3 regions of the Shewanella pealeana ATCC 700345 genome follow, and region 3 is predicted to be linked to each of the others. Evidence: predicted binding sites of a transcription regulator. Region 3 holds the regulator's gene; each other region holds the start of a gene.
What was found. The regulator ArgR, encoded in region 3, controls arginine synthesis, uptake and breakdown. The targets are predictions, from matches to a motif close to ANTGAATANNTATTCANT.
Positions count from the first base shown of each region.

Region 1: the regulator ArgR is predicted to act here: its motif matches at 7,670-7,687, upstream of argA (amino-acid N-acetyltransferase).
Region 2: the regulator ArgR is predicted to act here: its motif matches at 6,619-6,636, upstream of SPEA_RS18495 (aspartate aminotransferase family protein).

Region 1 is NC_009901.1:4,659,721-4,670,721, reverse strand. Features, by position in the region: gene folE (GTP cyclohydrolase I FolE) at 452-1,111, opposite strand; gene SPEA_RS20180 (alpha/beta hydrolase family protein) at 1,381-3,345, opposite strand; gene slmA (nucleoid occlusion factor SlmA) at 3,482-4,075, opposite strand; gene dut (dUTP diphosphatase) at 4,175-4,633, opposite strand; gene coaBC (bifunctional phosphopantothenoylcysteine decarboxylase/phosphopantothenate--cysteine ligase CoaBC) at 4,633-5,826, opposite strand; gene radC (RadC family protein) at 5,976-6,653, shown strand; gene rpmB (50S ribosomal protein L28) at 6,779-7,015, shown strand; gene rpmG (50S ribosomal protein L33) at 7,022-7,195, shown strand; gene argA (amino-acid N-acetyltransferase) at 7,769-9,091, shown strand; gene SPEA_RS20140 (PH domain-containing protein) at 9,161-9,673, shown strand; gene rarD (EamA family transporter RarD) at 9,726-10,613, opposite strand; gene SPEA_RS20130 (thioesterase family protein) at 10,790-11,001, opposite strand, start outside.
Region 2 is NC_009901.1:4,291,042-4,302,042, forward strand. Features, by position in the region: gene SPEA_RS18475 (ATP-binding protein) at 1-1,222, shown strand, start outside; gene SPEA_RS18480 (DUF1338 domain-containing protein) at 1,294-2,094, opposite strand; gene astD (succinylglutamate-semialdehyde dehydrogenase) at 2,517-3,977, opposite strand; gene astA (arginine N-succinyltransferase) at 3,987-5,006, opposite strand; gene SPEA_RS18495 (aspartate aminotransferase family protein) at 5,142-6,359, opposite strand; gene SPEA_RS18500 (HDOD domain-containing protein) at 7,025-8,167, opposite strand; gene SPEA_RS18505 (S9 family peptidase) at 8,780-11,001, opposite strand, start outside.
Region 3 is NC_009901.1:1,046,219-1,057,219, forward strand. Features, by position in the region: gene SPEA_RS04435 (ABC transporter ATP-binding protein) at 1-997, shown strand, start outside; gene SPEA_RS04440 (Dyp-type peroxidase) at 1,206-2,141, shown strand; gene SPEA_RS04445 (cupin domain-containing protein) at 2,213-2,677, opposite strand; gene argR (transcriptional regulator ArgR) at 2,941-3,411, opposite strand; gene mdh (malate dehydrogenase) at 3,763-4,698, shown strand; gene ispB (octaprenyl diphosphate synthase) at 4,767-5,738, opposite strand; gene rplU (50S ribosomal protein L21) at 6,021-6,332, shown strand; gene rpmA (50S ribosomal protein L27) at 6,348-6,602, shown strand; gene cgtA (Obg family GTPase CgtA) at 6,740-7,903, shown strand; gene SPEA_RS04480 (threonine/serine exporter family protein) at 7,933-8,691, shown strand; gene SPEA_RS04485 (threonine/serine exporter family protein) at 8,691-9,164, shown strand; gene folA (type 3 dihydrofolate reductase) at 9,240-9,722, shown strand; gene SPEA_RS04495 (DUF3718 domain-containing protein) at 9,819-10,214, shown strand; gene SPEA_RS04500 (methyl-accepting chemotaxis protein) at 10,348-11,001, opposite strand, start outside.

The DNA.
Region 1 (11,001 bases), 1.6 Mb from region 3:
TCACGGATAACGGAGCGCTGCGCTCACGGATAACGGAGCGCAGCGCTCACGGATGACGGAATGCTGCGCTCACGGATGACGGAATGCTGCGCTCACGGATAACGGAACGCTGCGCTCACGGATAACGGAATGCTGCGCTTACGGATAACGGAAAAGATAAATGCCGCGATTATAGTTAAATATAATCGCGGCATTTTTTTATGCTGTTTTACCGTCAGCGAGGAGCGTGCTGTAAGTGAGTCTACGAACGTTCCGTCTACAGTAGCGAAGCGTTCGTATCTGCTTAGATTTCCGTGAGGCCGAAGGCCGTTCTGTTATCCGTGAACGAGTCTACGAGTGTTCTGTCCTCGGTCTTTTGCTTCGCCGAAAACGAAAAAACGCTGCGTTTATGACGCAGCGTTTTTGTTTTGGTGCTTTAATCTTTTAGGACCTAGGACCTAGGACCTAGGACCTAATTGCTTAAGAACTCAGCTCTTGTCGCTGGGTTGGACTTAAAGATGCCGCCTAGTGCTGTAGTGGTGGTCGAGCTGGTCGAGTCCATCACGCCGCGTGATTTAACGCAGTAATGCACCGCATCCATCTTAACTGCCACGTCTTTAGTGCCTAGTAGTGCCTGTAGCGCCACTAGAACCTGCTGAGTCAGACGTTCTTGCACCTGAGGGCGCTGAGCAAAGAAACGTACGATACGGTTAATCTTAGACAGGCCAATGATGTTCTTGCGCGGTAAGTAGGCTACGGTCGCTAGGCCATCGATAGTCACTAAGTGATGTTCACAGGTACTGGTTAAGCTGATGTCATTCACCTTTACCATCTCATCGAAGCCCATCTTGTTTTCGATAACGGTGATCTTGGGGAAGTTGGCGTAGTCTAGGCCTGAGAATATCTCATCGACATACATCTTGGCGATACGACGCGGGGTATCGGCTAGGCTATCATCGCTTAAGTCTAGTGACATTAAGGTCAAGATTTCACGCATATGATGCTCAATCTTGTCTTTGCGTACTTCAGCGCTTAGCTCACTCGGCAACATCGGCGTCTCGAGGCCGCGCTCAATTAATGCAGATTGTACGATTTGAGCAGATTCACTGAGGATTGCTTCTTTTGATGTCATAAGTTCCTCCTTCACCATAAATAATGAGTGGTGAGATTCGTATCCTGTGTACTAGGGCCGTCAGTCTCATTGAGACTAAGTTATTTCATAAAAACAAGTTATCTCATAAAAAATGAAAATTATAGCGGTAGCTATTTGCATTGTATTTAGAGAGGACGGGAGGATACCGCTATTTGATTTAAATATATACCATAAATCGGTTATAGAAAGACAAAAAAGCCGATAGTTCTTATCGGCTTTGTTGGTTACGTTGTTTATATTGATAGGTATTATAGATTTAAGTTCTCTTTTAGAAATCCTAGCATCTCATTATAGTATTTAGCCCTGTGCGCATCATCGTAGAAGCCATGCCCCTCGTCATCCATCACCAGCTTTTTAAAGGGATACTTTTTCGCTTTTAGGGCATCCTCAAGGGCTTCAAACTGCTCGATAGGCGCTCGCTCGTCCTCTCCACCATGCACTAGCATGATGTTGGCTTTGAGCTTATCGACATTGTGGGTCGGTGACATAGACTTTAATAGACTTTCATCTTCACCTAGTACTTCTTTTAGGTAGCGTTTACCTGCACGGCGGCCTTGTACGTCACCCTCTTCGAACATGAGCTGAAGATCATAAACTCCGGCAAAACCGATAGCACACTTAAACAGATCCGGTTCTATCGCAGAGCTCTGAATCGCTGAGTAACCACCAAAACTCCCCCCCACAATGCAGATACGGTCTTTATCTACCATACCTTGCTCGATAACATATTTAGTGGCATCAATAATGTCGTATTGAATGTTGGTGCCCCATTTTTGGTGGCCTGCATTTTCAAACCCATTACCGTAACCACCAGAACCACGGAAGTTGATCTGTAAAACCGCAGCGCCTTGGCTGGCAATCATTTGGTTTTGCGGATCAAAACCCCACCAGTCTCTAGGTCCATGTGGCCCACCATGAGGGTTTACAACCAGTGGTAGGTTCTTGGCTTCAACGCCTGAAGGTAGGGTGATGTAGCCATGTATTTCTACGCCATCTCTGCTGGTAAAGTGAATCGGCTTGATTTCAGCCATTTTATTAGCGTCGATCCATTTCTTTTTAGACACCAAATATTCAAGTTTCTTCGCTTTGGTATAAAACAGGTAGTAGTCGCCAGGGTTACGATCATTAAAGGCTTTAATAATGATTATATCGGCATCGGTTGTTTGGCTGACTAAGTGGATCTGATGCCCTGGAAGTGACGCTAATAACTGCTTGATATACTTTGCAGAAGGGTCTTTAGTGTCAACAAACTCATAACTTGGGTAACCGTTTTCATATTCAACTGCATAGAGCTTCTTGGTGGTTGCATTAATCCAGATGTTACTTGGATCAACCACTTTATCTTGGCTAACGAGCTTTTTATCACCAGTTTTAATATTTACTAGGTACACGCCAGAAGGTTGACCCGCTTCGCTGGCGGTGACATATAGGCTGTCTTTGTCATCACTAAAGGCAATGGGTTTTATGCCATCTAAGCCAAGATTAAGCTTATCGGTGTCTATCCAGCTGCCATCGTCTCGATAATAGAGTTTGGTATTTACGTAATCTCGGGTTCCACTGACAAAACGCACGTCACCATCATGGTCGGTTAAGAAGCTTGAATAAGGGATTGGGGAGCTTGCGACTTTTTTTCGTCTGCCCTTATAAACGTCGACGCGATACACTTGCTGAGTATTCTCCGCCATGTTGCTGCCACCACTTCCCCAAGGGAGTGCCTGAACGAGCATATAGCGATCATCTTCGGGTAGCGGATCTAGAATATAAGCGGTCGCGCGGATGGGGGTGTTTTTTTTGAATTTTGAGCCTGTTTGTTGTTCACCACCTTTGTAACCAAATAGATAAGTTGCGTTTGAACCGTCGGCATTGACCGCCATCAGCTCACCATAGTAGAGAGGGTGATCGCTCCAGCCTTTGAGGTATTCTTTTTGTAATACCACGCGTTCATCATTGACCCACTCATAGTGGCCTACTTGTGCATTGCTACCGAAAAATATGGCGTGCACAGGGGATTTATCAGCAGCCTTTAAGATAAGCAGGGTGTTTTTGCCATCATTTTTGGTTATAACACTGAGATAATCTCCACCTGGAGAAATTTTGACTTGGGAGAACTCCGCCGAACGGCTGAATAAATTTGCGGCATCATTTGTGGTTGCCGATGCATTACAATTTAGCAATGCTAGGCAGGCTAAACTTATAATTTTAATTAGTTTCATACAACTTCCTTGTGGAAACGAATGTTAATTATTGCGGGTGTTTGTTGTTGGAAAAGTAAACGAAAATGAGAGGGGAAACAATAGTCGCAGGAGGAAATGGCAGCATGTATGGTCTGCTGCCATTTTTATAGAATAATTAGCTTTGAAGCAGTTGCTGTTGGATGAAGTTCCACTGCTCATTGAAGTGCTTGGTCGGCTTGAGTTTAAACTCACTACGAACAAACTGAGCGATTCGGCCTTCGGCAACGGCAAGCAGTAAGTTAGCTAACACTGCTTCATCGAGCTCAAAGCCTTTGCCTTCACGTAAGCTTTTTTCACGCAGGATTTGCTTTAAGTGGGTTTCAATTTTTGAGAATAGCTGACTGATACGGCTACGTAGACGTTCATTTTCGCCTAGCAGTGCATCACCATTTAATACTCGTGAGATCCCCGGGTTTCGCTCGGCAAATACCAGTAGTAGCTGCAGCAATTGCTGACAACGCTTCATGGTGTCTTTCTCTTCGTCCATGATCAGGTTGATGCGAGAGAGCAATGACTCTTCGATAAATTCGATGAGGCCTTCAAACATGCGCGCCTTACTTGGAAAGTGGCGGTAAAGCGCCGCTTCTGAAACGCCGACTTCAGCCGCTAATTTAGCTGTAGTGATCCTTTGTCCAGGGCTTGTTTCTAACATAGTCGCTAAACATTGGAGGATATGCTCACGACGGTTTATTTTCGGGCTTGCAGCCATTTATCTGTCCTTCACTCGATTACTACTGAGCGAGACGGCAAGGAAACATTGCTCCATGCTATCCATTAAAAGTGATTGCGTAAAAAGCTAAACAATCAGTTATTTGGTTCCTGAGTGGCCAAATCCACCTGCGCCGCGATCTGACTGATTAAACTCGTCTACCAGTTTAAATTCAGCCTGAACAACCGGTACAAAGACCAATTGCGCGAGTCTGTCACCGATTTCGATTGTAAAAGGCTCACTGCCACGGTTCCAGCAAGAAACCATTAGAGGTCCTTGATAATCCGAATCGATAAGTCCAACTAGATTGCCTAGAACGATGCCGTGCTTATGGCCTAATCCTGAGCGCGGTAAAATAATTGCCGCTAGGCTAGGGTCTGCAACGTGAATGGCAATTCCCGTAGGGATTAGCACTGTTTCACCCGGCTGGATAACAAGTTGGGTATCTGTGATGGCGCGAAGATCCATGCCTGCACTGCCTGGTGTGGCGTAAGCAGGAAGTGGAAACTCGGTGCCGATGCGTGAGTCTAAAATCTTTAATTCGATTGGTGTTTTCATCAGTTTTTTATTTTGTTCGCTATTAGAGTAAGCAATTGCTTGGCTAAAGTGTCTTTATCAACAGCGGGTAGGTCGGTGCTACCATCACTCCAAAATACGCTTAGGGCGTTGGAGTCACTGTTAAAGCCAATGGCGCTATTTGATACGTCATTAGCGGCAATCATGTCGAGCTTTTTACCTGTTAACTTTCCACGGGCATATTGCTCTACATCGTTGGTTTCAGCGGCAAATCCAACGGTGAAAGGTCGGTTAGCATGGCTGGCAACGCTGGCTAAGATATCAGGATTTCGCACTAGCGCAAGTTGCATCTGCTCTGCCGATTTCTTGATTTTACTCTCGGCGACTTCTGCGATGCGGTAATCGGCCACGGCGGCGCAGCCGATAAATATTTGGTGCATCTCAACTTGTGGCATTACCGCATCTAGCATCTGCTGAGCCGACTCAACATTGACTCGGGTGACGCCTGCGGGCGTCGCTAGATTGACCGGGCCGGCAACTAAGGTCACCTCTGCGCCCATTGCTGCTGCGGCTTTGGCAAGGGCAAAGCCCATCTTGCCTGAGCTATGGTTGGAAATATAACGAACCGGATCGATAGCCTCACGAGTCGGACCTGCTGTAAGCAGCAATGACATGCCTTGCAGCAGTTTTGGGCCAAAAAATTCAACTGCTTTTTCAGCAATCGCCACAGGCTCAAGCATTCTACCTGGGCCGACTTCGCCACAGGCTTGCGAGCCTGAATCTGGCCCCCAAATGTAGATACCGCGCTCGGCTACTTGCTTCAAGTTAGCTTGGGTTGCGGCGTTGCGATACATCTGTTGGTTCATTGCGGGGCAAATCACTACAGGGGCTTCGGTGGCTAGGCAGGTGGTGGTAATTAACTCATCTGCCATGCCGGCATTTACCCGAGCGATAAGGTTGGCGGTGGCTGGAGCTATGATGACTAGGTCTGCCCAACGTGCGAGCTCGATGTGCCCCATAGAGGCTTCGGCCGTAGGATCAAGCAGATCGGTCGCCACTGGATAACCGGAAAGCGCCTGCAAAGTTAGCGGAGTAATAAACTCTTGTGCACTTTGACTCATAACAACACGGACATCGGCGCCGCGTTCCTTTAACTTGCGTACTAGGTCGGCCGATTTGTATGCGGCAATGCCACCACCAATACCCAGTAATACTTTTTTGTTGTTGAGACCCATAGTTAACTCTTTTTGATAATCACGTTGTGGACCAAACTTTATGTCACACAGCTGAAGTTGGCCTAAGATATCACAAACCTCAAAATGGTGATGAACAACTTCAGAAAATCTAGACCATACTCATACATTAGAACAACAGGGAGGTTGTGATGGCGATAAAGGATTGGCCAGAAGGCGAGGCGCCGCGAGAAAAATTGTTGAGCCAAGGGGTAAAACAATTATCGGATGCCGAATTATTAGCTGTTCTGCTTAGAGTGGGTTTAAAAGGATTAAGTGCTGTAGAGCTGGCTCGAATCATGATAAATGAGTTTGGTGGACTTAGAAGCTTGCTTAATGCGTCTCAGGCACAAGTTTGTCGATTAGATGGAATTGGGCCGGTAAAATTTGCTCAAATGCAGGCCGCAGTGGAATTAGGTGCACGAATTTCGCAAGAAAACCTAAAAAGAGGTAAAATTTTATCGGATCCTGATTTAACTCGGGACTATTTAATGAGACAATTGTCTGATCGTGCCTATGAGGTGTTCGCTATTTTATTGTTAGATAGTCAACATAGGGTAATTCAATTCGTTGAATTATTTAGAGGCACAATAAATTCAGCGTCAGTTTATCCACGAGAAGTGGTAAGTTTGGTGCTTGAAAAAAAGGCTGCGGCTGTGATCGTGTGTCACAATCATCCTTCTGGAATTGCAGAACCAAGTACAGCCGATAGACGAATTACTGAGCGGTTGAAGCAAGCCCTACAAACTATTGATGTTTCCTTACTGGATCACATGGTTGTGGGCGATCGAGAGATAGTTTCTTTCGCTGAAAGGGGATGGATTGATTAATCTATTCCTTGATCTTTGATTTTAGATGCTGTATAAAATGCGCCCTCTGTTGTGTGCCTCAGGCGACGGCCGTGTTCGAGGTGCATTAATGCTCGAGCGTTAAATATTGTTTTGGAGAGATTGACATGTCAAGAGTATGCCAAGTAACTGGCAAGCGACCAATGGTTGGTAACAACCGTTCGCACGCGAAGAATTCAACGCGTCGTCGTTTTTTACCTAACCTACAGAACCACCGTTTCTGGTTAGAAAACGAAAAGCGTTTCGTACAGCTACGTATATCTACTAAAGGTATGCGTATCATCGATAAGAAAGGTATTGAAGTTGTTATTGCTGAACTTCGTGCCCGCGGCGAGAAGGTATAATAAACCATGGCTAAAGCTAAAGGTAATCGTGAGAAGATCAAGCTAGTTTCTAGCGCTAACACTGGTCACTTCTACACGACTGAAAAAAACAAACGTAACATGCCTGAAAAAATGGAAATCAAGAAATTTGATCCAGTTATTCGCCAGCACGTTATGTACAAAGAAGCTAAAATCAAGTAATTACTTGTTTAAGCATCTTGGAAAAAGCCTCTATTTATAGGGGCTTTTTTTTTGCCTAAAATTTAGTATCTCTCTAATACCAATCAGTATAAAGATTTGGTCGCTCAGCGAGAGTTTAGCGGTTTTGAGGCAAGGCAACGAGTGAAGAGCATAGTTGTTCTACGGTTAAGCTCGTTAACGCCACATCAGAACTGCTAAAACTCGCCATTCTGGAGCGTTTTTGGCTGCCTACTTCTGCGTTGAACAGCTTCACAAGGGAATAGCCATTCTTTCAGCTATTCGCCTTGAATTAGTTTGCCAAAAAAACGCTCTGAGTAGATCAACTTCTTATACTGATTGGTATAAATCCCTTCATATTTTTCCGCTGTAAATTCTGCCACATCGCTAACTCTTCATAAATTCTCAGTACGATATAGAGCGAGAATGCTTTGCTAACCAAAACTCAAAGTGTAAAGTGAAAATAAATGCTTTTTAAATGAATTTAAATGCAATATCATCTTTGTAAGTTGCTGGCTTAATGTGTAATGGCTGGCTGTTCAGGTGAATATCTATTTATTTTAAGGTGATTCTAGCGTGCGTACTACTGAACTTGTTGATGGATTTCGTCATTCTGCTTCCTATGTTAATGCCCATAGGGGCAAGACCTTCGTTGTGATGCTCGGCGGTGAAGCGCTGGCACAGCAACAGTTTCGCGCGATTATCAATGATATTGCACTATTGCACAGCTTAGGGATCAAAATAGTCTTAGTTCACGGTGCTAGGCCGCAGATTGATGAAGCGCTGGAGCAGCATAGTCTGGCAGCCGAATATTACAATGGTGTGAGGGTGACAGATGAAGATGCCCTTAAAGTGATTAAACAAGTGGTTGGCGGCTTACATCTTGATATCACGGCCCGCCTGTCGATGAGCCTCAGCAATACTCCGATGCAGGGGGCACAAATTAACGTTGTCAGTGGTAATTTTGTGATTGCACAGCCGTTAGGGGTTGAGGATGGTATTGATTATTGCCTCAGCGGTAAGGTGCGTCGAATCGATAGCCAAGGTTTGAAGCGTCAGCTTGATAATGGCGGTATCGTGTTGTTAGGCCCTGTAGCGGCCTCAGTGACGGGTGAGAGCTTTAATCTGACTGCGGAAGAGGTAGCCACTCAGATTGCAATAAAACTCAAAGCAGACAAGATGATAGGCTTTAGTGCTCAGAAGGGGATTTTGGATAGCGACGGACAAGTTATGGCAGAGCTGATGCCTACCGAAGCGCAAAAAATCTTAAATGATTTCCCTGAGGTTTCTCCCTTATGTGTAGGTACTAAGGCATTTTTAGAGGCCAGTATCGATGCCTGCCGTAACGGGGTGAGTCGCTGCCATTTTGTCAGTTATCTCGATGATGGAGCACTGTTACAAGAGTTGTTCTCGCGCGACGGTATTGGTACTCAAATTGTCACTGAGAGTGCCGAACGTTTACGTAGAGCGTCGATTAGCGATATTGGCGGCGTGCTTGACCTTATTCGTCCACTCGAGCAGAAAGGGATCTTAGTGCGGCGTTCACGTGAACAACTGGAGATGGAGATAGAGCAATTTATGCTGATTGAGCGTGATAGTTTGGTCATAGGCTGCGCGGCATTTTATCCTTTTGAAGAGGACAATGCGGGGGAGTTTGCCTGTTTAGTGGTGCACCCCGACTACCGTGATGCCGATAGAGGTAGCTTGCTACTACAAAATATTATTAGTCAGGCAAGAGTGAGAGGTTATTCGCGTTTGTTTGCCTTAACCACTCGCAGTATCCATTGGTTCTTAGAGCACGGCTTTAATATGGTCGAGGTTGATGCGCTGCCAGAGAAGAAAAAGCAGCTGTATAACTATCAACGCAAATCGAAGATTTTAGCGCTAGACTTAGACTGATTGGTATTAGAGGCTGACTAGAGTGTTGGCATCTAAAACTCTGGTTATCATCGTAAATTAGGAGCCGCCATGCCTCAAGTTTATGCATTGGCACCACTCACGCCAGCGAGTCATTGGAGCTTCATTGCTTTGCTGGCGGTTTTAGTCGGATTATTAACTTTTATCTATTTCAGCACGCTACCCCAAATCAGTAAAATTGTCAGTATTGGCTTACTTACGCTCATGCTGTTTGCGTTTAGTTGGTTGTTCTTTAAGGCGGATGATTCTAAGTTGATTATCGGTGAGAACAAGTTAATCCTTGATGTGCCATTTTACGCGATGACTCTGCCGCTTGCCGAGGTGGAGATAAATGATATTCAGCGTCTAGATTGGCAGCGGGAGCCCGATTTAAAACTCGAGTCTCGTCACAATGGTGTCGGGATGTCAGGTTATCAATTAGGCTGGTTTAGGCTGTCCAATAATCAGAAAGCCTTTGTCGTAATGAGCGAAGAAGAAAATTTGGTGATGATCCCAACGTTACGAGGATACCGGATCATATTGAGTCTACAAGAGCCGGATAAGCTGCTGAATCAACAGCGATAAAAAAGCGAACCCATTTGGTTCGCTTTTTCCGTTGAAGTAACACCAATCAGGGCTACTTCTTAGCTTTTCGCTTGTATAGCATGTCCAGCGTAAAGAGGAACAAGGCTGCCCAAATGAACGCAAAGGTAATGCCTTTCTCTGCGTCGAAGGGCTCGTTAAACAAGGCAATAGCTAGGATAAACATGATGCTTGGGCCTATGTATTGGAAGAAGCCTAGCATTGAAAACGGGATCCTAACGGCTGCAGAGGCAAAGCACAGTAACGGAACTGTGGTTACGATCCCCGCTGCAACTAAGAGTAAATTCAAACGCAAATCGTTAGTGAACAGATGGCTTAATGAATCTCCCATATTCGTAAACAGATATATGAGCGCGATAGGCAGCAAAATAGCGGTTTCTACCAATAATCCCGTCTTGGCGTCGACATTCACTTTTTTACGTAGCAAGCCATAGAAGGCGAATGAACAGGCAAGGCCCAGCGATACTAACGGAATGGATCCAAAGGAGATAAGCTGGATCATTACCCCTGTTGCCGCTAGTGCCACGGCGGCCCATTGCAGTTTACGCAGGCGCTCACCGAGGAATATCATGGCGAGACTCACATTCACCAGTGGATTAATGAAATAGCCTAAGCTGGCATCTAGCATGTGGTCGTTGTTGACCGCCCAGATAAATAGTAGCCAGTTACCGGCAATAAGTATGGAAGTCACACACAGCACGGCAAGTTGCTTTGGCTGTTTGAGTAGGTGACGCAAGCGAGCAAAACCACCAAACAGTGCGATTAAAATCGTGACAAAGAAAAATGACCAGATCACGCGATGCAGTAAGATCTCGGCAGCAGAGACGCTATCAAGCAATTTAAAATATATGGGAGCAAAGCCCCAAAGGGTATAGGCGCAAACTGCATAAATAATGCCTTTACGGTATTCAATTTCTTGCATTGGAATGTGCTAAATAGGGAAGTAGCCGCTGATTGTAGTCTTGCTTAACCTTAGACTCAAGTTGGCAGCTGTTTTAATAAAGCTAGTCGCTGTTATGCCAAACTGACAGTAAGGAAAGATTTACTGCCACTGGCTTTAGCGACCCAATTACGGCTTAGTTACGGCTTTATCACTTATTAGCCAACCATGTAAGTGCCTGTGCCGAAAGCGATATGGTCACCTTTTTCATTGTGCAGTTCCATCCGTGATACCGATACTCGGTTGCCGGCTCTTATGACTGTACCAGTGCCGGTAAAAATTTCGCCACGGCCAGGACGTAAATAGTCAACTCGCAGATCTATGGTGCCGAGTGTTTTAATGCGGTGTTCTAATTCATCTAACGTCCAGT
Region 2 (11,001 bases), 1.9 Mb from region 3:
CCACGACTCGATCATCGCCAGATTACAAGAAGATCTGCAGCAAGTCTTGCTCGCCACTCACCTAGAAGATAGCACCTTTAGCATAGATGAAAGCCAACTTTCCAGCTTCTATCGTCCTGTTTATTCAGGGCGTTACTATCAACTAGACCTACCTGAACAAGAATTAAGATCGCGCTCACTATGGGATCAACGCCTCGAGGTGGTGGATCTAGAGAAAGGTGAAACCCGAGCTTGGCAGACTAAAGGGCCGCAAAACCACGATATTCAGCTGCTCTCTATCGGCCTGAGATCTGATACGTCTGGCCTTAACGCCACTCTTACGGTTGCGCAAGATCTGAGTATCGGACGCAAAGTTTTCTCCGAGGTCTATGGCACTAAACTCATCGTAAATCTGGCCATGTTACTGGCGATGATCACAGGTATATTCTTAGTTCTACGCCAATCGTTTAAACCTGTTCATCAGATGAAGGACACCTTGGCTAAATTGCGAGAAGGCGAAATATCCTCTTTTGACCTCAACTCTATTCCCTTAGAGCTGCAGCCTTTAGCCAAAAACTACAATGAGCTACTCGCCTACTCCAGCAAGCAGATTGAACGCAGCCGCAATAATTTGGGTAACTTAAGCCATGGCCTAAAGACACCGTTAGCTGTGATGCAGCAACAGGTAGAAGCTCTGTATTTAAAAGAGCCCGAATCCGCCGAGGCGCTACAAAAACAACTCAATTTGGTGCATAAGATGATTGAGCGAAAACTGGCTGCGGCGCGGATCACCGGCGACATGCTACCTGCAGCGCAGATGCAACTGCCAAAAGATATCGAAGACTTAGCCCAAACCTTAGACAAGGTTCATCGCACCAAATCGATTCACTGTCGCTTCGATATTCCAAGCGCCATCACTCGGCTCCCTATGCATCGTGAAGACGGCATGGAGCTATTGGGTAACCTACTCGATAACGCTTATAAGTGGGCCAGTTCAGAAATTCGAGTCTGCATTAGCAACCATGAACAGCAGTTAAAATTGACCATAGAAGATGATGGTCCAGGGGTTGAAACCGAGCAATTAGCCCAACTAACCCACAGAGGCAAACGTCTCGATGAAGCCACCATGGGCCATGGCTTAGGTTTGTCGATCGTTAAAGATATTGCCGAACAGTACAAGATTGAACTTAAGTTTGAGCACAGTCAGAGTCTACCAGGTCTAAAAGTGACGTTATTGTTCTAATCTTTATCCATAATGAGCAGCCAATAAAAAAACCGGACTCTGTCCGGCTTTTTTGTCTCTATCCGTAGATACTAGCCATTGACGTTAGTACTTTCGAAGATCTTGTCAGCAGAGGCCGCCACAAAGCCTGTGTAAAGCTCTCCATCCGCTTTAGGATAGCGCAATGCAAACTCATAAAAACAGCTAGGGATGTTAATCACAGCGTCTGAGAAGCTAACTGAGATCTTATCAGCCATAGTTGATGACTGCTCGAGTAACACCTCAGGTGTGCCCTTCACTTCACCGCCAGATGCATTCAACACAAAGCCTGCCGCTTTTAAGGCATGGTTCACTTCAAAAATAGTGTCATAGTCGGCTAGGTGATTAATCGACACCGTAAAGTGGTTAGCTCGATAGCCAAAAGCTGCGACCCAAGCAGCGTACTCACTCTCAGCTAATAAGGCCTCATAGGTCTTAGTGTCTAACTCCCAGTGACGACCAGAATACAAGAAATCGTCGGCAGTGGTTGCAGCAGTATCAATCTGCTCAATCAATCCCTTAACGGTTGATTGCAGTTCATCACTAAACTCTTCGACTAATAGCTCAGAGATAAACACTTTAGGCTGTGTACTGTCAGGGTGCTCAAAATGTTTAGCATTTAGCTTCTTAGCTTCAAACTTGTAGTCACCACAGGCAACATAGCCGATCGACTCAAAATGCTTAGCTAATACTTCAAGGTTAACCTTGGCAATATTAAAGGTTCTAAGTGCGATATGGTCATTGATAATCGCACTGCCTTTCGACAGCAGCTGGTGAACCTTAGCTGCCGATGGCGTCATTTCGATATAGTCTTGCCAAAGTGCTTCAAATAGCGTGTTTACATTCGTGTGCATTATTCACTCCTTTACGCCAGCGTGTTTACCTGCTTATTTATTTATCTATTTAGGTCACGCGGCTGTACACGTTTTAGGGATACTGCTTGCTTGTTTTGTCGTAATAATACCAATCAGTATAAGAAGTTGATCTACTCAGAGCGTTTTTTGGCAAACTAATTCAAGGCGAATAGCTGTAAGAATGGCTCTTCCCTTGTTAAGCTGTTCAACGCTGAAGTAGGCAGCCAAAAACGCTCCAGAATGGCGAGTTTTAGCGGCTCTGATACTGCGTTAACGAGCTTAACCGTAGAACAACTATGCTCTTCACTCGTTGCCTTGTCTCAGTGCCGCTAAACTATCGCTGAGCGACCAAATCTTTATACTGATTGGTATAAACAAAAGGGAAGCGCCCCGAGCGCTTCCCTTTCGATTTGTGCCTAAGGTTAAATACTCAAACCCGGACTCAATGTGGCTGGCAGACTGACTGCATCGGCTTCGACAGAAGCGACAGGGTATGCACAGTAGTCGGCAGCGTAAAACGCACTCGCTCTGTGGTTACCCGAGGCACCGACACCACCAAATGGTGCCGCGCCTGAAGCGCCAGTGATCTGCTTGTTCCAGTTGACGATACCAGCACGAATACGTGCAAGGAAATAGTCATAATCTTCACGACTATCAGCCAAAATACCTGCCGATAGGCCGTAACGCGTCGCGTTAGCTAACTTGATCGCTTCATCAAAGTCGCTATAACGTACCACTTGTAATAGCGGCCCAAAGTACTCTTCATCAGGCAGTTCGATGACACCTGTCACGTCGATAAGCCCTGGTGAAACTAAGCCTGTTCCCACCTCAAGATGAGTAAGCTCAACCAATGCGTTACCGCCTAGGTTTACAAGATTACGCTGCGCTTCAACCATGCCCTTTGCCGCGGTCTCTGAGATCATAGAGCCCATAAATGGTTGCGGCTGGGCGTTCCACGGACCGACTTGAATCTGCTTAACTGCAGCAACAAGCTGCTCAAGCAGTGCATCACCAGCAGCGCCTTTCTCAACATAGAGACGACGTGCACAAGTACAGCGCTGGCCAGCAGAAATATAAGCAGACTGAATGATGTCGTGCACGGCGGCTTTGGTATCTGCCACATCTTTGATGATAAGAGGGTTGTTTCCGCCCATCTCTAGTGCCAAGATCTTGCCTGGATCGCCTGCATACTGTTGATGCAGGATATGACCCGTGCGTGAGCTACCTGTAAAGAATAGACCGTCAATTTGCGGGTGAGCCGCGAGTGCCTTACCGGTCTCTACCTCGCCTTGAACTAGGTTAATCACGCCTTTCGGTAGACCCGCTTTCTCCCAAAGCTTAAGCATCAGCTCAGCCACTTTTGGCGTCAGCTCCGATGGCTTAAATACCACTGTGTTACCGGCAAGCAATGCAGGAACGATGTGACCATTCGGCAAGTGACCCGGGAAGTTGTAAGGTCCAAATACTGCAACCACGCCGTGTGGCTTATGGCGCAGTACTGCTCGGCCTGCCGGAGTGTCATTCTCTGAGGTTCCAGTACGCTTGTGGTAAGCGGCAACAGAAAGACCTATCTTACCTATCATGGCGCCCGCTTCTGTCGCAGTTTCCCATTGCGGTTTACCGGTTTCTTGAGCAATCACTTCCGCCATCTCGGCCTTGTTGGCTTCTAGCTGATCGCGATACGCTTCAACGATGGCGAGACGCGCATCAAAGCCAAGCATAAACCAATCAAATTGTGCATTACGTGCCGCATCGACGGCGACACCGACTTGCTCTGGTGTCGCTGTTTTACTGTTCCAGATCACTTTTTGGTTGGCTGGGTTAATTGATGTCACTTCGTGACCTAGGCCTTCAACCCACTTACCTTCAATAAATTGTGTCATTTTCTATTCCTACATTGGCAAGACGCGGATCTGATCACCCTCTGCGACCATTAGGCCCTCTGCAGTTTGGGGATCTAAGATCACGTCGTCACTGTCGTCGACTACAGCTAAGTTGACAGCTGTAGCACGGTAATTAGCTAATTGGGTATTTGAAACTATGTAGCTTGTAGCATCGCTTGGCGTCTCACCGATAGTGACTGTGAGCAAACGACTCTCACGCACGGAACGAATATCATGAAGCTGACACTCGACCGTTGGGCCTGCATCGAAAATATCGACATAACCACGACACCTAAAGCCTTCAGCTTGCAGCAGGTTAAGTGCTGGGCGAGTATTAGCGTGCACTTCACCAATCACTTTCTGCGCTTCTTTAGGCAATAGACATACATAGACTGCATTTTTGGGCATCATCTCTGCCATAAATGCTTTTTGACTCAGTCCTGATAGGTAATCAGCCTGAACAAAATCGATACCTAAGAAGTGCTCCTGTAACCAACCATAGAATGGCGAATTGCCCTCTGCATCGCTTTCACCACGCATCTCGGCAATGACTGTGTCACCGAATCGCTCAGCGTGTTGCGCCAGAAACAGGAATCGGCTTCTTGAGAGCATGCGACCATTATTATTCTTACGATAACTACTGCGTAAAAACAGGGTGCAAAGCTCAGCGGCTCCGGTGTAATCGTGGCAAAGGGTTAAGGTTTCAACCTCATTACGGACACCAATCTGCTCAGAGTGGTAAACTTCTGTACCGAGTCGATAATGGTAAAAAGCATCTTCCATACCTACTGCGGCCTCAAGACCGCACGTACCGACAACTTCACCAGTTTCAGTATCTTCAAGCACCATCAAATAGCCTTCATCGAAAGGCTTATCGATCTGCTTGGTAAATGAAGCTTCGACTCGAGCAATTTTGCTTCTGAGTAGATCGGCATTCACTGGCAGGGATGTGAACCCATGTCCCGACTCTTCTGCAATTTGATATAGGGCATCGAAGTCAGTCGATCGGATTGGACGTATAACTAGCATCTAGGAGTCTCCTCGCTATCACTTGCCGTTAGCTGTCAGTCTTATCAATATATGACAAGCACTGGTCAATAAACGTTCAAGTTATCCTAAAGACAAAAAAAGGAGCGCTATCATTGATAACACTCCGTTTGGCCTTTAGGCTTCGACAACTTTAGCGACTGCACGCTCAAAACGCGCTAGACCTTCGGCAATATCCGCTTCTGGGATCACTAGAGATGGCGTGAAGCGAACTACGTTTGCACCCGCAACTAGGCTCATTACGCCTTCGTTAATAGCGGCTACTAAGAACTCTTTAGCACGACCCTGGAATCTTTCATTCATGACCGCACCTAACAACAGACCTTGGCCACGGATTTCAGAGAACACATCATACTTTGCGTTGATCGCAATTAAACCATCACGCAATAACTGCTCGCGCAGCTTAACACCGTTCAATACTTCTGGCGTGTTAACCACATCCAGTACCGCATTACCTACGGCACAAGCTAGAGGGTTGCCGCCGTAGGTAGAACCGTGAGTACCTATCTTTAGATGATCGGCAATCTCTTTTGTTGTTAGCATAGCTGCTATCGGGAAGCCGCCACCTAACGCTTTTGCCGTTGTTAATACATCAGGCACTACATCACCACGCATGTAAGCGTAAAGCTCGCCTAGACGACCCACACCGGTTTGTACTTCATCGAATACCAATAATGCATTGTGCTTATCACAAAGGGCACGAACCGCCTTTAAAAACTCTGGATCAGCATCGATAATACCGCCTTCGCCTTGAAGCGGCTCCATCATGACTGCACAAGTCTTATCAGAGAAGACGGCTTCTAGGGCTGCGATATCATTGAACGGAACATGAGTAATGCTCTGTGGCTTAGGACCGAAACCGTCAGAATAAGCGGCTTGGCCACCCACACTCACAGTAAAGAAAGTACGACCATGGAAGGCTTTATCAAATGCGATGATTTGATCTTTTTCAACGCCAAATTTATCCATTGCATAACGGCGTACTAGTTTAAGTGCCGCTTCGTTTGCTTCTGCACCTGAGTTAGCAAAATAGACGCGGTCGGCAAATGTGGCATCGACAAGCTTAGTCGCTAGCTCAAGCGCTGGCTCGTTGGTCATTACGTTAGCAAGATGCCAAAGCTTTTCGCCTTGGGTCTTTAGCGCGCCAACTAAGGCTGGATGACAATGACCTAAACAGTTAACCGCGATACCACCAGCAAAGTCGATATACTCTTTACCTTCTTGATCCCAAACTCGGCTACCTTCGCCACGAACAGGAATTACTGCAGAAGGCGCATAGTTAGGCACCATAACTTCGTCAAATTGGGCACGTGTAAGATTCATTTTTGAGCTCATTGCTTCTCATCCTTCATAATTATCGACCTTTTAGCTGGTCGTTTTCCGCCCGGTGTCTTTATCTTGTGTAGGTGACACGGCGATTGCTTGTGTAACATGGAGGACATTATTAGCTAAAATGTGATCAAAATACCAGTTTTTAACAACATTCAGGTGAGCTAGGTCTGTAAATACTGCATAAAGATTTGAGTTTTGGAATTAACAAAGCGGATATAGCGGGGCTTTAAGCATAAATAGTCACAAAAAAGTTGCCTTGCACCATGAATTACTAGTTATTCACGCAAAATGAATAACTAACTACGCAATTATATCGATTTTAGTTAAACTTTTTATAAATTTGCCGAGTTCTTAACCATACCAACATAGGGGAGTGACAGGCAGTTCAAGGGCGGCGGAATTGTATACTATTTATCGAATCGATTAGCTGGGCTTTTTTTGTTTAATAAATACTGCATAAATCACAAAAAAGTTGCATCATCAGCCGGATGACAAGTATTAAAAGTTAGGTTAAAACCTTAGCAAAAACCAGTAAAGATACTAAGAATTTAAACAAGTTTCTTACACAAATACTGGTGAACGAACACTCAACACGACTAAACCATAGTTTAATCGCTCAATATCAAGTCGTGTTGGTTAACAAAATGAGTAAACTTAAAAGACTAAACTTAAAAGAGTACAAGCTTACTATAATTTTGCCCGCTCAAACGGATCTGTTCCTGCTCTGATATTTGATAATAATCAAACATTAAACGGCACTCTGCAGCAGTAATATTTTTAGCCTCTTTTAACAAATAGACTTTTGCATAACAGTTAGCCCGCTCGATTAAAGCAGAATCCTCATCCAGCTCAGCATATTTAATCTTAGTATCGATGGCCTTGTAGGTTTGGGTTAGACGGCTATTGTCAAACTTAAGCAGGCTGAGTAACTGCCAGTTAAGCGAGCGACTATGGCTCAACACTAGCTGATAGACATCATTGGCGGGGAACTCTGTTGCCATTACGGCATCATAAAGCTCTTTATCACGGCTAGCACTCGCCTCCCTCAACCAAGCTCCCCACATATCATCAAAAGTTTTTGCACATTGATTAATGACGCAAGTGACGCCCAGTTGGCTCATCAGGCTGCAGCTGTAAATAAAAGCTCTGTCTTTTTCATGTAGCTCGGCTAGCGCTTGAGCCGCAATCGAAGAGACCATGCTGTACCGCCATATTTTTCGCGTTAACCACAACATTTGTGGCTGGCCAGCAGGCATTAAATGCCTTAGGCAATAATAGGGAACTAAGGATTGTAAGTTTTCGATACCAATATAATTGAGCACCAACTTGATATCAGTAACCTGTACCTCTGATGATTTGGGCCGGCGATGCCTAAATGTTGGGCTATTGACCATATTGACCAAGTCCCGCTCTAACCATGGCAGTGCCGTTACTAATGGCCTTATACGGACTAAGTCAACCTGAGGTGAATACAATAGTTCCAATAATAAAATCTGTTTTTCATCGAGCTTTGACAGTTGCAGTACTTGCTCTGGAGAAGATAGCTGATGCTCGATATTAGCATTAACACTCGTGAGTAATTGGTTAGAGACAGCGTCATAAATGGCCTTAGCCTGATTCTGCTTCGCTAATCTTGCTTGAATTGCCTCACGTTCAATCTCGAGCTTATTGGCATCATCTTCTAGCTCAGGGCTAATATCATCAGCCATCACAACCGCTTTGCCCTTTCCAACAATTAATTGCTTTTGCAGTCGTTGCTCTACCTCTATGATTTGTGCAGGTTTAACCCCGCCTGCTACCGAAATTGCCACTGATTAACACGCTCCCTTTAACGATTATTACCAGTCTACCGATTAATCATAAGTTTGGCTAAAACTGACGGGGATAAAATACAGAATCCACCTTCTGAACGAATTAACTCGATATAGGAAAAGTAAAAGATCCACCTTCTGAAGAAGGTGGCTTTGCCCATCTGTTATAAAGCAGACTCCCTAAAAGGGAGCTTTCCTACCGTGCGTTAACAAGACGCCGTAAATATATCCCTATAGGCTCTACTAAATCACTGACTGCCATGGATTGGCGGAAATGCCAACAAATGTAGGGAACATTTGTGGCCCTGATTTAGAAGCTTGTACCGCACTATTAGCAAAGCTCACGTATCACTTGAGTTAATAAGCTATGTTTAAATGAACTTATAAGCCGTGTATCGCATGGATGCGATAAGCGAGCCTCCATGGACACTTTCTTTTCAAACAAAAGTCGGCGTGCTTATAAGTCATTAAACATTGCCTTACTCCGCAATGCCATTGAACGTACTTCAGGCAGAGCCTAATTGATGATAACCATCTACTGAAGTAGGTGGTTTAGGGCTGAAAACAAAAAGGCTCCCGTGGGAGCCTATAAATTAACAGCTAAATGCAGAACTATTTTTTTAGTTCCTGCTCAAATAGCTCATGAATGCGGCGGTATTCATCCAACCAGCTTGATGGCTGACGGAAACCGTGTGGCTCAACTGGATAAATTGCAGTTTCAAACATCGGCTTTTCAAGTTCAATCAAGCGCTGTACTAGACGCACACTATCTTGGAAGAACACGTTGTCATCAAGCACACCACTCATAATAAGCAGTGGCTTTTGTAAGCCTTCGGCATGCTCAATCGGTGAACTACGCTCATAGGCAATAGGATCGACATCAGGTGTGTTGAGAATATTAGACGTATAAGGTGCGTTGTAATGTGCCCAATCCGTTACCGGACGTAACGCAGCGCCAGCTTGAAACAGTTCAGGTTCATTAAACAGCGCCATAAAGGTTAAGAAGCCACCGTAAGAGCCGCCATAGGTACCTACTTTACCTGCATCAACATTAACGTTGGCCGCCATCCAGTTTACGCCATCTTTAAGATCTTCAACTTCTGGCGTGCCCATTTGACGATACACTGCAGTACGCCAATCGCGGCCGTAGCCTTTAGAGCCTCGATAATCCATGTCCATTACCACATAGCCTTGCTGCGCTAATAAGTTATGGAACATGAACTCTCTGAAGTAACCCGAAAAACCGTAGTGTGCATTTTGCAGATAGCCCGCACCGTGATTAAAGATCACCGCAGGGTACTTATCTGCGTTGTTTTTATCATAGCCTTGAGGCAAATAAACCCGCGCGTAAACCTCGCCCGCACCGTGAGTCGATGGCACAGCAACAACTTCAGGCGCCTGCCATGCATAATTGTTAAAGGCATCGCTGGTGTAGTTCGTTAACTGCTTAAGCTCACCACCTATCGCCTGCACAAACAGTTCAGCAGGCTGAATGCGAGTCGATGCGTTTAATAAAAGGGCCGTGCCATCAGGGCTTAAGGTGTAATCAAGCTGACCTTGCCACTGTGTTAGCTGCTCATCTTTACCTGTTGCAATTTCAACGCGGTAAACGTTATCCATACCAGGGTGAGTCTTATTAGCCTTGTAATAGATAAACTGAGCTTTAGGGCCTAAGGTGATATCACTCACCACAAATTTACCTTGAGTTAATGCCTTGGCTTTCTCGCCTTGCTCTTTTAGGTAAAGATGAGAAAAGCCAGTTTCTTCAGATAGGTAATATAGGCTGTCGCTATTTGGTAACCAACCATACTGATTAAAGTTGTAGTTAACCCAGGCATCATCGTGCAGACGATGTTGAGTCGTTAAGCTAGCTTTCTCGAAGTTAACCGTAGCTATCCAGCGATCTTTATTGTCTACGGCTTCAAGCATTACTGCTACGTTATCGCCTGATTCCGACCATTGAATAGCACTTTGCGACCAGCCCCAATCTTGCATCAACTGTAGCTTGCGTGGCGCTTTCTCACTATCGTAGCTCTCACCTTTGGCTTTAGCGTTCTCAGTTTTTACCGCCGCTAATACATCCTCATCAAAACCAGTTAAGCCTTCGATGGTAATATCTTTTTTTGCATGGGTATCAAGATCTAACAGCACTAGACGCTCACCCGGATTTTTATCTTCTGCAACACGAGCGCGGGCAGGAACAGCATCGACATAACCGTCTTTACCAAGATAGTTTGGCATGATGTCGTGCTCGCCACGCCAGCTATAACTCTTATCTTTTAATGCCAGAATCACGTAGCGACCATCAGGTGACAGGCTTAAGTTAGTAACCACTTCTTTATCACCTAGATACCAAGTCTTAGCCGACATGGTTGGATCGGCTTTAGTTAGCTCAGCTTTATAGTCTTGTTTCGCTTTGGCATTATCTTGCTGCATCGCCACATATTGGATTAGTCTGTGTTGCTGCTTAGCAATATAAGTCGATGGAGCTTGCACGCCTTTAGGCTCAGCGGCCATCTTGATGCTAGCAATCTCCTCTACCAATCCAGAACCTTGATGGATTTTAAAAATATTATCGCCTTGCCAATAAGAGATATCGCCATTATTTAAAAAGCGCACGCCATCTACAGCTGTATTTTGGCGGGTTAGCTGACTCACCTTGCCACTGTTTAGATCTTTAACAAACAAATTACCTTGATAGATATAAGCTTTACGCGTCTTGTCATTATTGAGCACACCGCGGCGTTGATCTGCACTATGCAATTGATTCAGTGCTAACTCACTTGCAGCTGTACCATCAATACTTTGCTGATAGTAAGTTTTGGTCGGTGCGC
Region 3 (11,001 bases):
CGACTACCAAGGACAACAGGTGCTAAAGGGCCTAGATCTCACTGTAGAAAAGGGAGAGATAGTCGCTCTCTTAGGCCCTAGCGGTTGCGGCAAGACCACCTTATTACGGGCTATTGCTGGGCTGCAGGCGATAAGTCACGGTAGTATCACTATAAACGATAGAGTCGTTGCGGATGATAGTTGTTTTATTGCCAGTGAGCAGCGTGGTGTTGGGATGATTTTTCAAGATTATGCATTGTTTCCTCATTTAACCGTTGCTGAAAATATTCTATTTGGCGTAGTTACACGCGATAAAGCCGTAAGGCGGGCGCGTTTACAAGAGATGCTCTCCCTAGTAAAGCTTGATGGGTTAGCTAAACGTTATCCTCATGAGCTTTCAGGCGGACAGCAACAGAGGGTATCTATTGCAAGGGCACTAGCCTATGAGCCCGAAGTGCTGCTATTAGATGAGCCTTTCTCTAATATTGACGCCAAGGTACGCCGAGAGATGATGCTAGAGATCCGGGATATCTTAAAGAAGCATAATGTAAGTGCGGTTTTTGTGACTCACAGTAAAGATGAGGCCTTTGTCTTTGCTGATAAGTTAGCGCTGTTTAACCAAGGTCAAATCGTACAGTGCGGCGAAGCGGAAAGTTTGTATTCTGCGCCTTCTGATAAGTATGTGGCAGACTTTCTAGGTGCCGGAAATTATTTAGAGGCGAGGGTACTTGATGGTCACCGTATCGTTACCGCAGTAGGTGAGATAGAGAGTGAGTCCGAGCTCAATTTACCCATACAAAGCCAGGTTGAAGTATTGTTAAGGCCACAACAGCTTTTATTGAAGGCCGATACTGGGGGGATAGGAGAGGTCATTAGCCGCCGCTTCTTAGGTAATATCTGCCAATATCAGGTTCAAGTAGCCGATAATATGCTTGATATACACAGTTCAGAGCTTGATTTTTTAGTCGGTCAGCGGGTCGCTATCGAGTGTAAGAATCATAGTTTGGTCTTGTTTTAAAATAATTTTATGTGATTTCCAGATGGTCAGAACTGGATGATAGCCGATAGAAGGCGGGAACAATGTATAGTCGCTGGCATTAAATTCAGTGGTTCCTTAAGGAATTTGCTACAAATTCTAGTTATTGTGCGTCAGTTAATGATATTAATAACTAAAGTTATAGATAATAATGCCGAATATTAATTAAGAGAAAGGGTTACATATAATAATGGATAGTCAGGTTATGCCTCGTGAACAGCTTGGAGTATGTGCAGAAGGAAACTTGCACAGTGTCTATTTAATGTTTAATGCTAATGAGAGTGTCGAGTCTGACATGCGTCCTTGTGTTGCCAATGTCGCGCAATACATCTTTGAATTGGCAGATCAATATTCTGATAGTGCATTTAACGGTTTTGTCGCAATTGGTGCAAACTACTGGGACACCTTATACCCCGATGCTCGACCAAGTCAGCTAAAGCCTTTCCCTGCTATGAATCGTGATAATCGAGATGCGCCAGCTATCGAGTATGACTTGTTCGTGCAAGTCCGTTGTGACCGTTTTGATATTTTACACTTAGTCGCTAATGAAGTTTGCCAAATGTTTGAAGGCTTAGTAGAGCTTGTAGACGAAGAGCGTGGCTTTAGGTTCCTCGATTCGCGCGACCTAACGGGCTTTGTCGATGGCACTGAAAACCCTAAAGGGCGCAGCAGACAAGAAGTGGCCTTGATTGGCGATGAAGATAGCCCATTTAAAGGTGGTAGTTATATTCATGTGCAAAAGTTTGCTCATAACTTGAGTAAATGGAATCGACTTCCAGTTAAGAAGCAAGAAGATATAGTGGGTCGCACCAAGTCCGATAATATCGAATATGCCTCGGCGGACAAACCGCTGACGAGCCATATTAAGCGTGTTAATCTTAAAGATAGCGAAGGTAAATCGATGGAGATCCTAAGGCAGAGCATGCCTTACGGTTCAGTTAAAGAGCAAGGTTTGATGTTTATCTCTACTTGTCGTAATTCAGTACATTTCGAGAAGATGTTAGAGAGCATGGTGCACGGTGACAATGAGGGAAATCACGATCATTTATTGCATTTCACTCAAGCGCTAACGGGCTCATCATTCTTCGCGCCTTCTCTAGATTTTATGATCTCAGTCAACGGCTAATAGGCTCGCTTATTTGAACAATAAAAAAACGCACGTTAAGGTGCGTTTTTTATTGGGAGTAATAGTGAAAATTATTCGCTATCAACTTCGTCTTTATCCCAATAGTTAGTGGTGCGTCGAGCGTAAATTTCGTTGACAGATTTTACCAGTACCTTGTTGGTTTCTGGATATACGACTACGTCGTGAATGTCTCGGTTTCCGACGACAAGAAACACAAAGTCTTTATCGCTATGGTTGACGAGTTTGTGAGAAATGCCGGTATCAGCATTGAAGCAGATATACTCTCCTTGGCTAAAGGAGTGAGGCTCATCGTCGATATAAAGCGTTGCTTCTCCATGCATGGCATAGATGTGCTCTTCTTCTTTAGTGTGGTAATGCGATACCGCTGAAGACTTACCTGGCGCTAATCGCTCCATGGTCACACCGATTTTTTCGCCGCCAGCCGCGTCACCTAAGTGTTTTTGCTCACTGGCATATTTATCTTCATGCTGCCAAGGTTCCCAGCATATATCATTGATATTTATTATATTACTCATACTTATTATTCCCCTCGACTAACAATACTGTCGCTTAGGATTATAACGATTATTGCTCAAGAGAGAAGCAGCTATTCAATATATTGTATAAATCATGCTGTTTCATACAGGGAGCGTTAAGCTGAGTGATGGCTTGGGAGAACACACGAGAAAGGGGAGTCGTACATCTAGGTGGAGATAAAAGACAAAATGCCGTAGCCCTTGGGTTACGGCATTTTTGGTGCAGATAGTCCGTCGCTTAAGCTAATGATTAAAGCATGAGCTTAGTCGGCGTAATTAAATAATGACTTAACCGTTTCTAATGTGTCTTCAATACTATGGATACTAGATGGGCAGATGAAAATCGTATCATCACCAGCAATGGTACCTAAAATACCTTCAGGCTTACCTATTGAATCAAGTAGACGAGCGATTAATTGTGCAGCGCCAGGGCTGGTTCTGACAACAATCATAGACTGGTTATGGTCAACATCTAGTACTAGGTTTTTAAGCGGGCTGCCAGCAGTAGGCACGCCTAGCTCTGCTGGGAGGCAATAAACCATCTCTTGTTTAGCGTTACGGGTTCTAACCGCACCAAACTTGCTTAGCATACGAGATACTTTAGATTGGTTGATATTGCTAAAGCCCTCAGCTTGTAGGGCGTTAACTATTTCACTTTGGGAACCAAATCGTTCCTCTTTTAAAATAGATTTGAAAGTCTTAACTAAATCATCTGGGCTTCTACTAGCTTGCATATATTATTATTCTTTATTCAAAAAAATCTGCACTATCATGATTATTTTCGTCATTTTTGTCAATTGGTATTCGTTTTTCTGAATAAAAATTCATTAAGAGATTCACTTAGGCTTAATGGTGTAACTTAAGTTAGAATGATTATTCTAATTTTTAACTTGCTAATTTATCATGCCTGCAGCTCTGTAAGCATGATATTCACTAGCTTTTTTCGTTTTTCGTCTTACATTAGCGTTGTAGATTATATGGGACACGACTAAGGGATAATTGAATTCTTTTTGTGAATCAAGTACTGTTGCGGCATTGGGAAGATGGATCTAAGTCACAAAATCCGAGAATTAACGGAGATAATTATGAAAGTTGCTGTACTTGGTGCTGCTGGTGGTATTGGCCAGGCGCTTGCCCTATTGTTAAAAACTCAATTACCTGCGGGTTCAAAATTGTCGCTTTATGATATCGCTCCAGTGACACCTGGTGTAGCGGTTGATCTAAGCCACATCCCTACAGCGGTTGAAGTTAAAGGTTTCGCAGGTGAAGATCCGACTGCAGCGCTAGAAGGTGCTGATGTTGTTCTTATCTCTGCTGGCGTTGCACGTAAACCTGGAATGGATCGCTCAGATCTATTTAACATCAATGCTGGTATCGTTCGTAACTTAGTTGAAAAGTGCGCCGCGACTTGCCCTAAAGCATTAATCGGTATTATCACTAACCCTGTCAATACAACTGTAGCGATTGCAGCCGAAGTATTGAAGAATGCAGGTGTTTACGACAAGAACCGCTTATTTGGGGTGACAACCCTTGATGTTATCCGCTCTGAAACTTTTGTTGCTGAAGCAAAAGGCTTGAATGTTGCTGATGTTAAGGTGCCAGTTATTGGCGGCCATAGTGGTGTGACTATTCTGCCGCTGCTTTCACAAGTTGAAGGCGTAAGCTTTACTGATGCCGAAGTTGCAGCACTTACTACCCGTATTCAGAACGCGGGTACTGAGGTTGTTGAGGCTAAAGCCGGTGGGGGTAGTGCGACACTTTCTATGGGGCAAGCGGCATGCCGTTTCGGTCTGTCATTAGTTCGCGGCCTTCAAGGTGAAGCTAATGTTGTTGAGTGCGCTTACGTCGACGGTGGCAGTGAACATGCTGAATTCTTCGCACAACCTGTTGTATTAGGTAAAAATGGCGTCGAAGAAGTGTTAGCTTACGGTGAAGTCAGTGCATTTGAAGCAAATGCACGTGATGCGATGCTAGATACACTTCAGGCTGATATCCAACTAGGTATTGATTTCGTCAAGTAATCAATTAGCTGCAATTAAAAAGGGAGCCACTAGGCTCCCTTTTTTGGTTTCTGATTTAGCCTTGTTGACTAATTGCTACGTTGAGTCGCAATTTTAGCTAAAGAGATGAGCGCTTTTTTATAATCAGAGTCAGGAATAATTGATAAGGCCGCAATTGCTTTTTCTGATTCTTCAATTGCACGCTGCTCTGTATACTCTAACGCGCCACAGTTTTTAAGTGCGGCGAGAATGACGTCGATATGTTCTGTACCGTCACCTTTCTCGATAGCATCACGGATAAGGGCTTTTTCAGTGTCATTACCGTTTGCCATTGCAAAAATAAGCGGCAATGTTGGCTTACCTTCGGCTAAGTCATCACCGATGTTTTTGCCAAGCTCTTCTGTGTCTGCGGTGTAATCGAGTAGGTCATCGGTTAACTGGAATGCAGTGCCCAAATACTTACCGTAGTCAGCTAGCGCCGTTTGCACTTCTATTGGGCTGTCAGCGAGTAATCCTGCAAGGCGAGTAGCCGCCTCAAACAGTTTTGCTGTCTTGCAATAGATAACACGCATATAGCTATCTTCAGTGGTGTCAGGGTCGTTACAGTTCATTAACTGTAGGACTTCACCCTCTGCTAGTACGTTGGTTGCGTCTGCAAGGATCTCTAGCACGTCTAAGCTACGAAGCTCTGTCATCATCTGGAATGAGCGTGTGTATAGGAAGTCACCGACTAATACACTTGCGCTATTTCCGAATAAGGCATTGGCGGTTTTTCTACCACGGCGCAACATCGACTCATCAACGACATCATCGTGTAACAGTGACGCAGTGTGAATGAATTCGATAATGGCGGCCAATTTAAGGTGAGAATCACCTTTATAGTCAATGGCACGAGCTGCTAGAATAGACAGCAGAGGTCGCAAGCGTTTACCGCCACCGTTAATAATGTAGAACCCAAGTTGATTAATTAGGGCAACATCTGACTCTAGTTGTTTATAGATCAGTTGATTGACAGCTTGCATATCGCTATCAGTCAATTGACGAATGGCGTTTAAATCCATAAGTAGGCTCTAGTTCTTGTTGGCTGCTGAGTAACATTGCAGCTCAATTAAGGCTTAAATGTTATAATAATTGGATTCTACCTAAATTTACGGTACAAGACAGTAGTTGTAGATGAATGTGAGAGTTATTTGGGTCTTTTTTTATTCTAAGTTAATTAAGGCTTGTCAGCAGCCTGTTCTTAGCGTAAACTCCGCGACCATTGTCATTAAAGCTTTTATAGCACCCCTGCATCAAACATATATGTTTTGAGCGGCGTGTTAGAATATCGGAGTAAAATAGCTATGTACGCTGTTTTTCAAAGTGGCGGCAAGCAACATCGCGTTGAAGCCGGCCATACAGTTCGTTTAGAGAAATTAGAAGTCGCTACAGGCGAAACTATCGAGTTTGACCAAGTTCTTTTGGTTGCTGATGGTGAAACTGTACACGTAGGTGCACCTTTAGTTGAAGGTGGTAAGGTTGTTGCTGAAGTAATCAGCCACGGCCGTGCAGACAAGGTAACTATTGTTAAGTTCCGTCGTCGTAAGCACCACGATAAGAAGATGGGCCATCGTCAATGGTTCACCGAAGTTAAAATTACAGCTATCAACGCTTAATTAGGAGAATAACTCATGGCACATAAAAAAGCTGGCGGTTCTACTCGTAACGGCCGCGATTCAGAAAGTAAACGTCTTGGTGTAAAGCGCTTCGGCGGTGAATCAGTTCTAGCTGGTAACATCATCGTTCGTCAACGTGGTACTAAATTCCACGCTGGTGTTAATGTTGGTATCGGTCGTGACCACACTTTATTCGCACTTACCGATGGTAAAGTGAAGTTTGAAGTTAAAGGTCCTCAGAACCGTAAGTTCATCAGCATCGAAGATTAATTTTTAGCTTAAGCTAATAATTAATATAAGCCCCGCCATTGGTGGGGCTTTGTTTTTTCAAAATTAAGTAAATTGTGTTTTGGCGACTAGAATCGTTAAGAGTATAATTCTTTCATTCTGTGGTGCCAGGAGTTGGTATGAAGTTTGTCGATGAAGCTATTATCCGTGTAGAAGCCGGAAATGGTGGCAGTGGTTGCGTTAGCTTTAGACGCGAAAAATATGTTCCTGATGGTGGTCCTGACGGTGGTGATGGTGGTGACGGCGGTAGTGTATATCTACAAGCCGATGAAAACTTGAACACATTGATCACTTATCAGTTTGAACGCTTCCATATTGCCGAGCGCGGTAAGAATGGTCGTGGGCGTGATTGTACTGGTCACGGCGGTGAAGACTTGATCCTTAAAGTGCCGGTTGGTACTCGCGCTATCGATAACGATACTGAAGAGTCACTTGGTGACTTAACCACTCACGGGCAAAAATTGCTTGTGGCTAAAGGTGGTTTCCATGGTCTAGGTAATACTCGTTTCAAGAGTAGTACTAACCGTGCGCCAAGACAGAAAACCTTAGGTACTGACGGTGAAGTGCGTAGCTTAAAGCTAGAGCTATTACTGTTAGCCGATGTAGGCCTACTTGGTATGCCGAATGCGGGTAAGTCAACCTTCATTCGCTCTGTATCGAAGGCTAAGCCAAAGGTTGCCGATTATCCATTTACCACTTTGGTCCCTAACCTAGGTGTTGTTAATCCTAGACCAGGTCAGAGCTTTGTAATTGCGGATATTCCAGGGCTTATCGAAGGCGCTGCTGATGGTGCAGGTCTTGGTGTACAGTTCCTAAAGCATTTAGAACGTTGCCGTGTGTTGTTACACATTTTGGACGTTGAGCCTATCGATGGTAGCGATCCAGTTGAAGCTGCTCGTGCAATCGTTGCTGAGCTTGAAAAGCACTCTCCTAAGCTTGCGGGTAAGCCACGTTGGTTAGTAATCAACAAAGCTGACTTGATGTTGCCAGAAGAGCTACAAGAACGTATTGACCGTATCGTTAAAGAGTTAGAGTGGGAAGGTGATATTTACACTATTTCTGCTTATAACCGTGAAGGTACTGCTGAGTTAGCCCTTAAGTTATTAGACTTTATCGATTCACTTCCTCCTGAAGAAGAAGTTGATGCTGATGCTGAAGTCGAATTTAAGTGGGATAACTATCATCAGAATGCAAATGATTCTATTAACGAAGATTTTAACGACGATTTCGATGATGATTTCGACGAAGATGATTACGATGTAGAGATTATCTACCAAAGATAATTATTTGCAGAAAGGGAAGTTGAGAAAAGGTGTACGCTACAACGCAAAATGACATTACTCGTCAAGTCGTTAGGGTTGCTCAACTTCTTTTAGCTTATGGCGCTGAATCTGATCTCGTTGAAGAGATCACTCAGCGCTTAGGCCACGCCTTAGGTTTAGAAAGTGTCGAGATATCCATCTCTTCAAACTCCCTAGTATTAACCAGTCTTTCAGTCGGTCGCTGTATCACAACGACACGACGTATTCGCGAGCACGGTATCAATATGACCGTGATTTGTGAATTACAACGCATCTGCTTACTGACCGAAAAAGGCATTTACGGCCTATCGGAAGTACGTAAACGTGTTGGTCGCATTCAACCAAGAACTTACCCTGCTAAATTTGTCGTGCCTATGATAGGCCTTTCTTGTGCGAGCTTTTGCCACCTATTTGGTGGTGACTTAGCTGCTTGCTTGATCACCTTTTTAGCTTCTGCGGTTGGTATGTTTGTGCGTTTATCTATTGCTAAGCGTCATTTTAACTTGTTGCTTAACTTCAGTATCACTGCCTTTGTGACGACCCTAGTCGCGCAAACGGGTTACCAGTTTGATTTAACTGATACGCCTAAACTGCCTATGGCTGCGAGTGTGTTGATGTTAGTACCCGGTTTTCCAATGATTAATGCCATCTCAGATATGGTAAAAGGCCATCTAAACGTGGGGATCTCTCGCTGGGGGCATGCCACTTTATTAACCGTAGCCTCAGTGATCGGTATAACCATTGCTATGCAGGTAGGTGGATTGTTCTAATGATGACGCTTATCTTAACCATGCTCAATGATGCGATTTTCTCTGCCATTCCGGCCATAGGCTTTGCCATGGTGTTTAATGTTCCACGCCGATTCTTGCCTTATTGTGCTATGGCAGCGGCAATGGGGCATGGTAGCCGTACCATGTGGTTAAGTTTTGGCTTGCCTATTGAGTGGGCAACTTTCTTAGCCGCGGCCCTAGTGGGTATCGTCACGATAGCCTTTGCCAAAAAACATTTAGCTCCGCCTTTGATGTATGCCGTTGCGGCGATCATTCCTATGATCCCAGGCACTTATGCTTTTAATACTGTTATAGGCTTAGTGCAATTGACTGCACAGGCAGATATGAGTCCTGAGCTGATTTATCAGGTGGTCAGTAATGGCCTTAAAACTGTATTTATTCTTGGTGCACTTTCGGTAGGACTAGCCATGCCGAGTCTACTCTATTTCCGCTCACGCCCAGTCATCAAATAATTTAACTTTATCAAGCCTACAGGGCAGTTGTGTTAAATTTGGCTTCACATTAGACCTATATAAAAGGGAAGTATCATGAAAATAGCTATGATTGCCGCGATGGCAAATAACCGCGTTATTGGTAAAGATAATCAAATGCCATGGCATCTCCCAGAAGATCTACGACACTTCAAAGCTATGACCTTAGGTAAGCCTGTAGTTATGGGAAGAAAGACCTATGAGTCGATTGGTCGTCCTTTACCTGGTCGTCATAATATCGTCATCAGTCGTCAAGATAGTTTGGTTATTGATGGGGTAACAAGGGTTAGCAGCTTTGAGGAGGCTAAGATAGCCGCTGGCGATTGTGATGAGTTAGTGGTGATGGGCGGTGGTCAGCTGTATGAGATGTTACTTTCTCAGGCTGATATCTTATATCTCACTGAAATTAATTTAACTGTCGAGGGTGATACCTATTTTCCTGAGTGGGATAATGGTAGCTGGCAAGAAGTCTCTCGGGATGTTGCTAAAAATGACAAAGATGTTGAATACAGCTTTATCAAGTTGGTAAAAAAGTGTTAAATTCATAGGGTTGTTTAGTACCCTACATAAAGATAAAGACAGCGACTAAACAGCGCTACTTTTCTATAAATAAAAACTAAAAATAAGGAGTGACCGATGCGCTTGTTGCCTTTGAGCATCGCTACACTAATTGTGGCATCTTCAATTTCTGTTTCATCGACTGCGCTAGCTAATCAAGACCAATTGGCTGCTAACATCTGTAACTATGTTCAGACCGATGATAAAAACCGTCTGCGTAAAAAGCTTAAAGAGAGCCGTGTAAAGCTTAGAAATATCTACAAAGGTGTTTCCTGTAGTGGCGATAGCCTGTTAAGAACGGCTTTAAAGAGTGGTTCTAATAAAGTGGGAACCTTTGTGGCTAAGCGTCTTCCGGCCTCGGAGCTAGGCAATGCAGAAGCTGATGGGCAAACTATTGTTTCATGGGCAGAGAGTAATGGTCACGGTGGCAGTGATATTACAGCGACCATTAAAGAGCGTCTGGCTGGCGGCTAAGCGCTTTAGTGAATATAGAAATACTGGGCTTGCCCCAGTATTTTTTTGTCTCTTGTATGGCCAGTGCTTTAAATATATAAAAAGGCGCTAGATATAGCGCCTTTTTTATTTGTTTTCTCTGCTCACTAAATGGCTAAACCTTAAACTCTTTGACCGAGGCTTGTAATTCTTCGGCTAGCTGGGCCACCTGATGGCTAGATTGCGCCGTTTGGTCTGCCCCTGCTGAGGTTTCTTCTGAGATAGCCGCGATATGCTCAAGCTTCTCTGACACCTGTTGGCTTACTTGGTTCTGTTCTTGGGCGGCGTGGACAATATGTGTTCCTGAGTCATGAGCACGATGTACAGCGTCGCTAATACTTTCCAGTGCGTTATTTGCTTGTTCAGTTTTTTCAACGCAAGAGCTAGCCTGAGAGCGTCCTAAGTCCATTGCCGATACCGCTTCTTGTGTACCTTGTTGCAGAACTTCGATCATCTGCTGGATCTCTTGGGTAGAGTCTTGGGTTCTAGAAGCAAGGCTACGTACTTCATCGGCGACTACTGCAAAGCCTCGCCCTTGCTCTCCAGCTCGCGCAGCTTCGATAGCAGCATTTAGAGCAAGCAGATTGGTCTGCTCAGCAATACCACGAATGACATCGAGTATGGAGCCAATGGAGGCGCTGTCGGCATGTACCTTGTTGATGACTACACTGGCTTTAGCGACTTCATCGGCTAGGGCAAGAATAGTACGCTTATTTTCGTTTGCAATTAGGCGCATATGCTGGCTTTCATCATCGGCCGCTTTTATTTG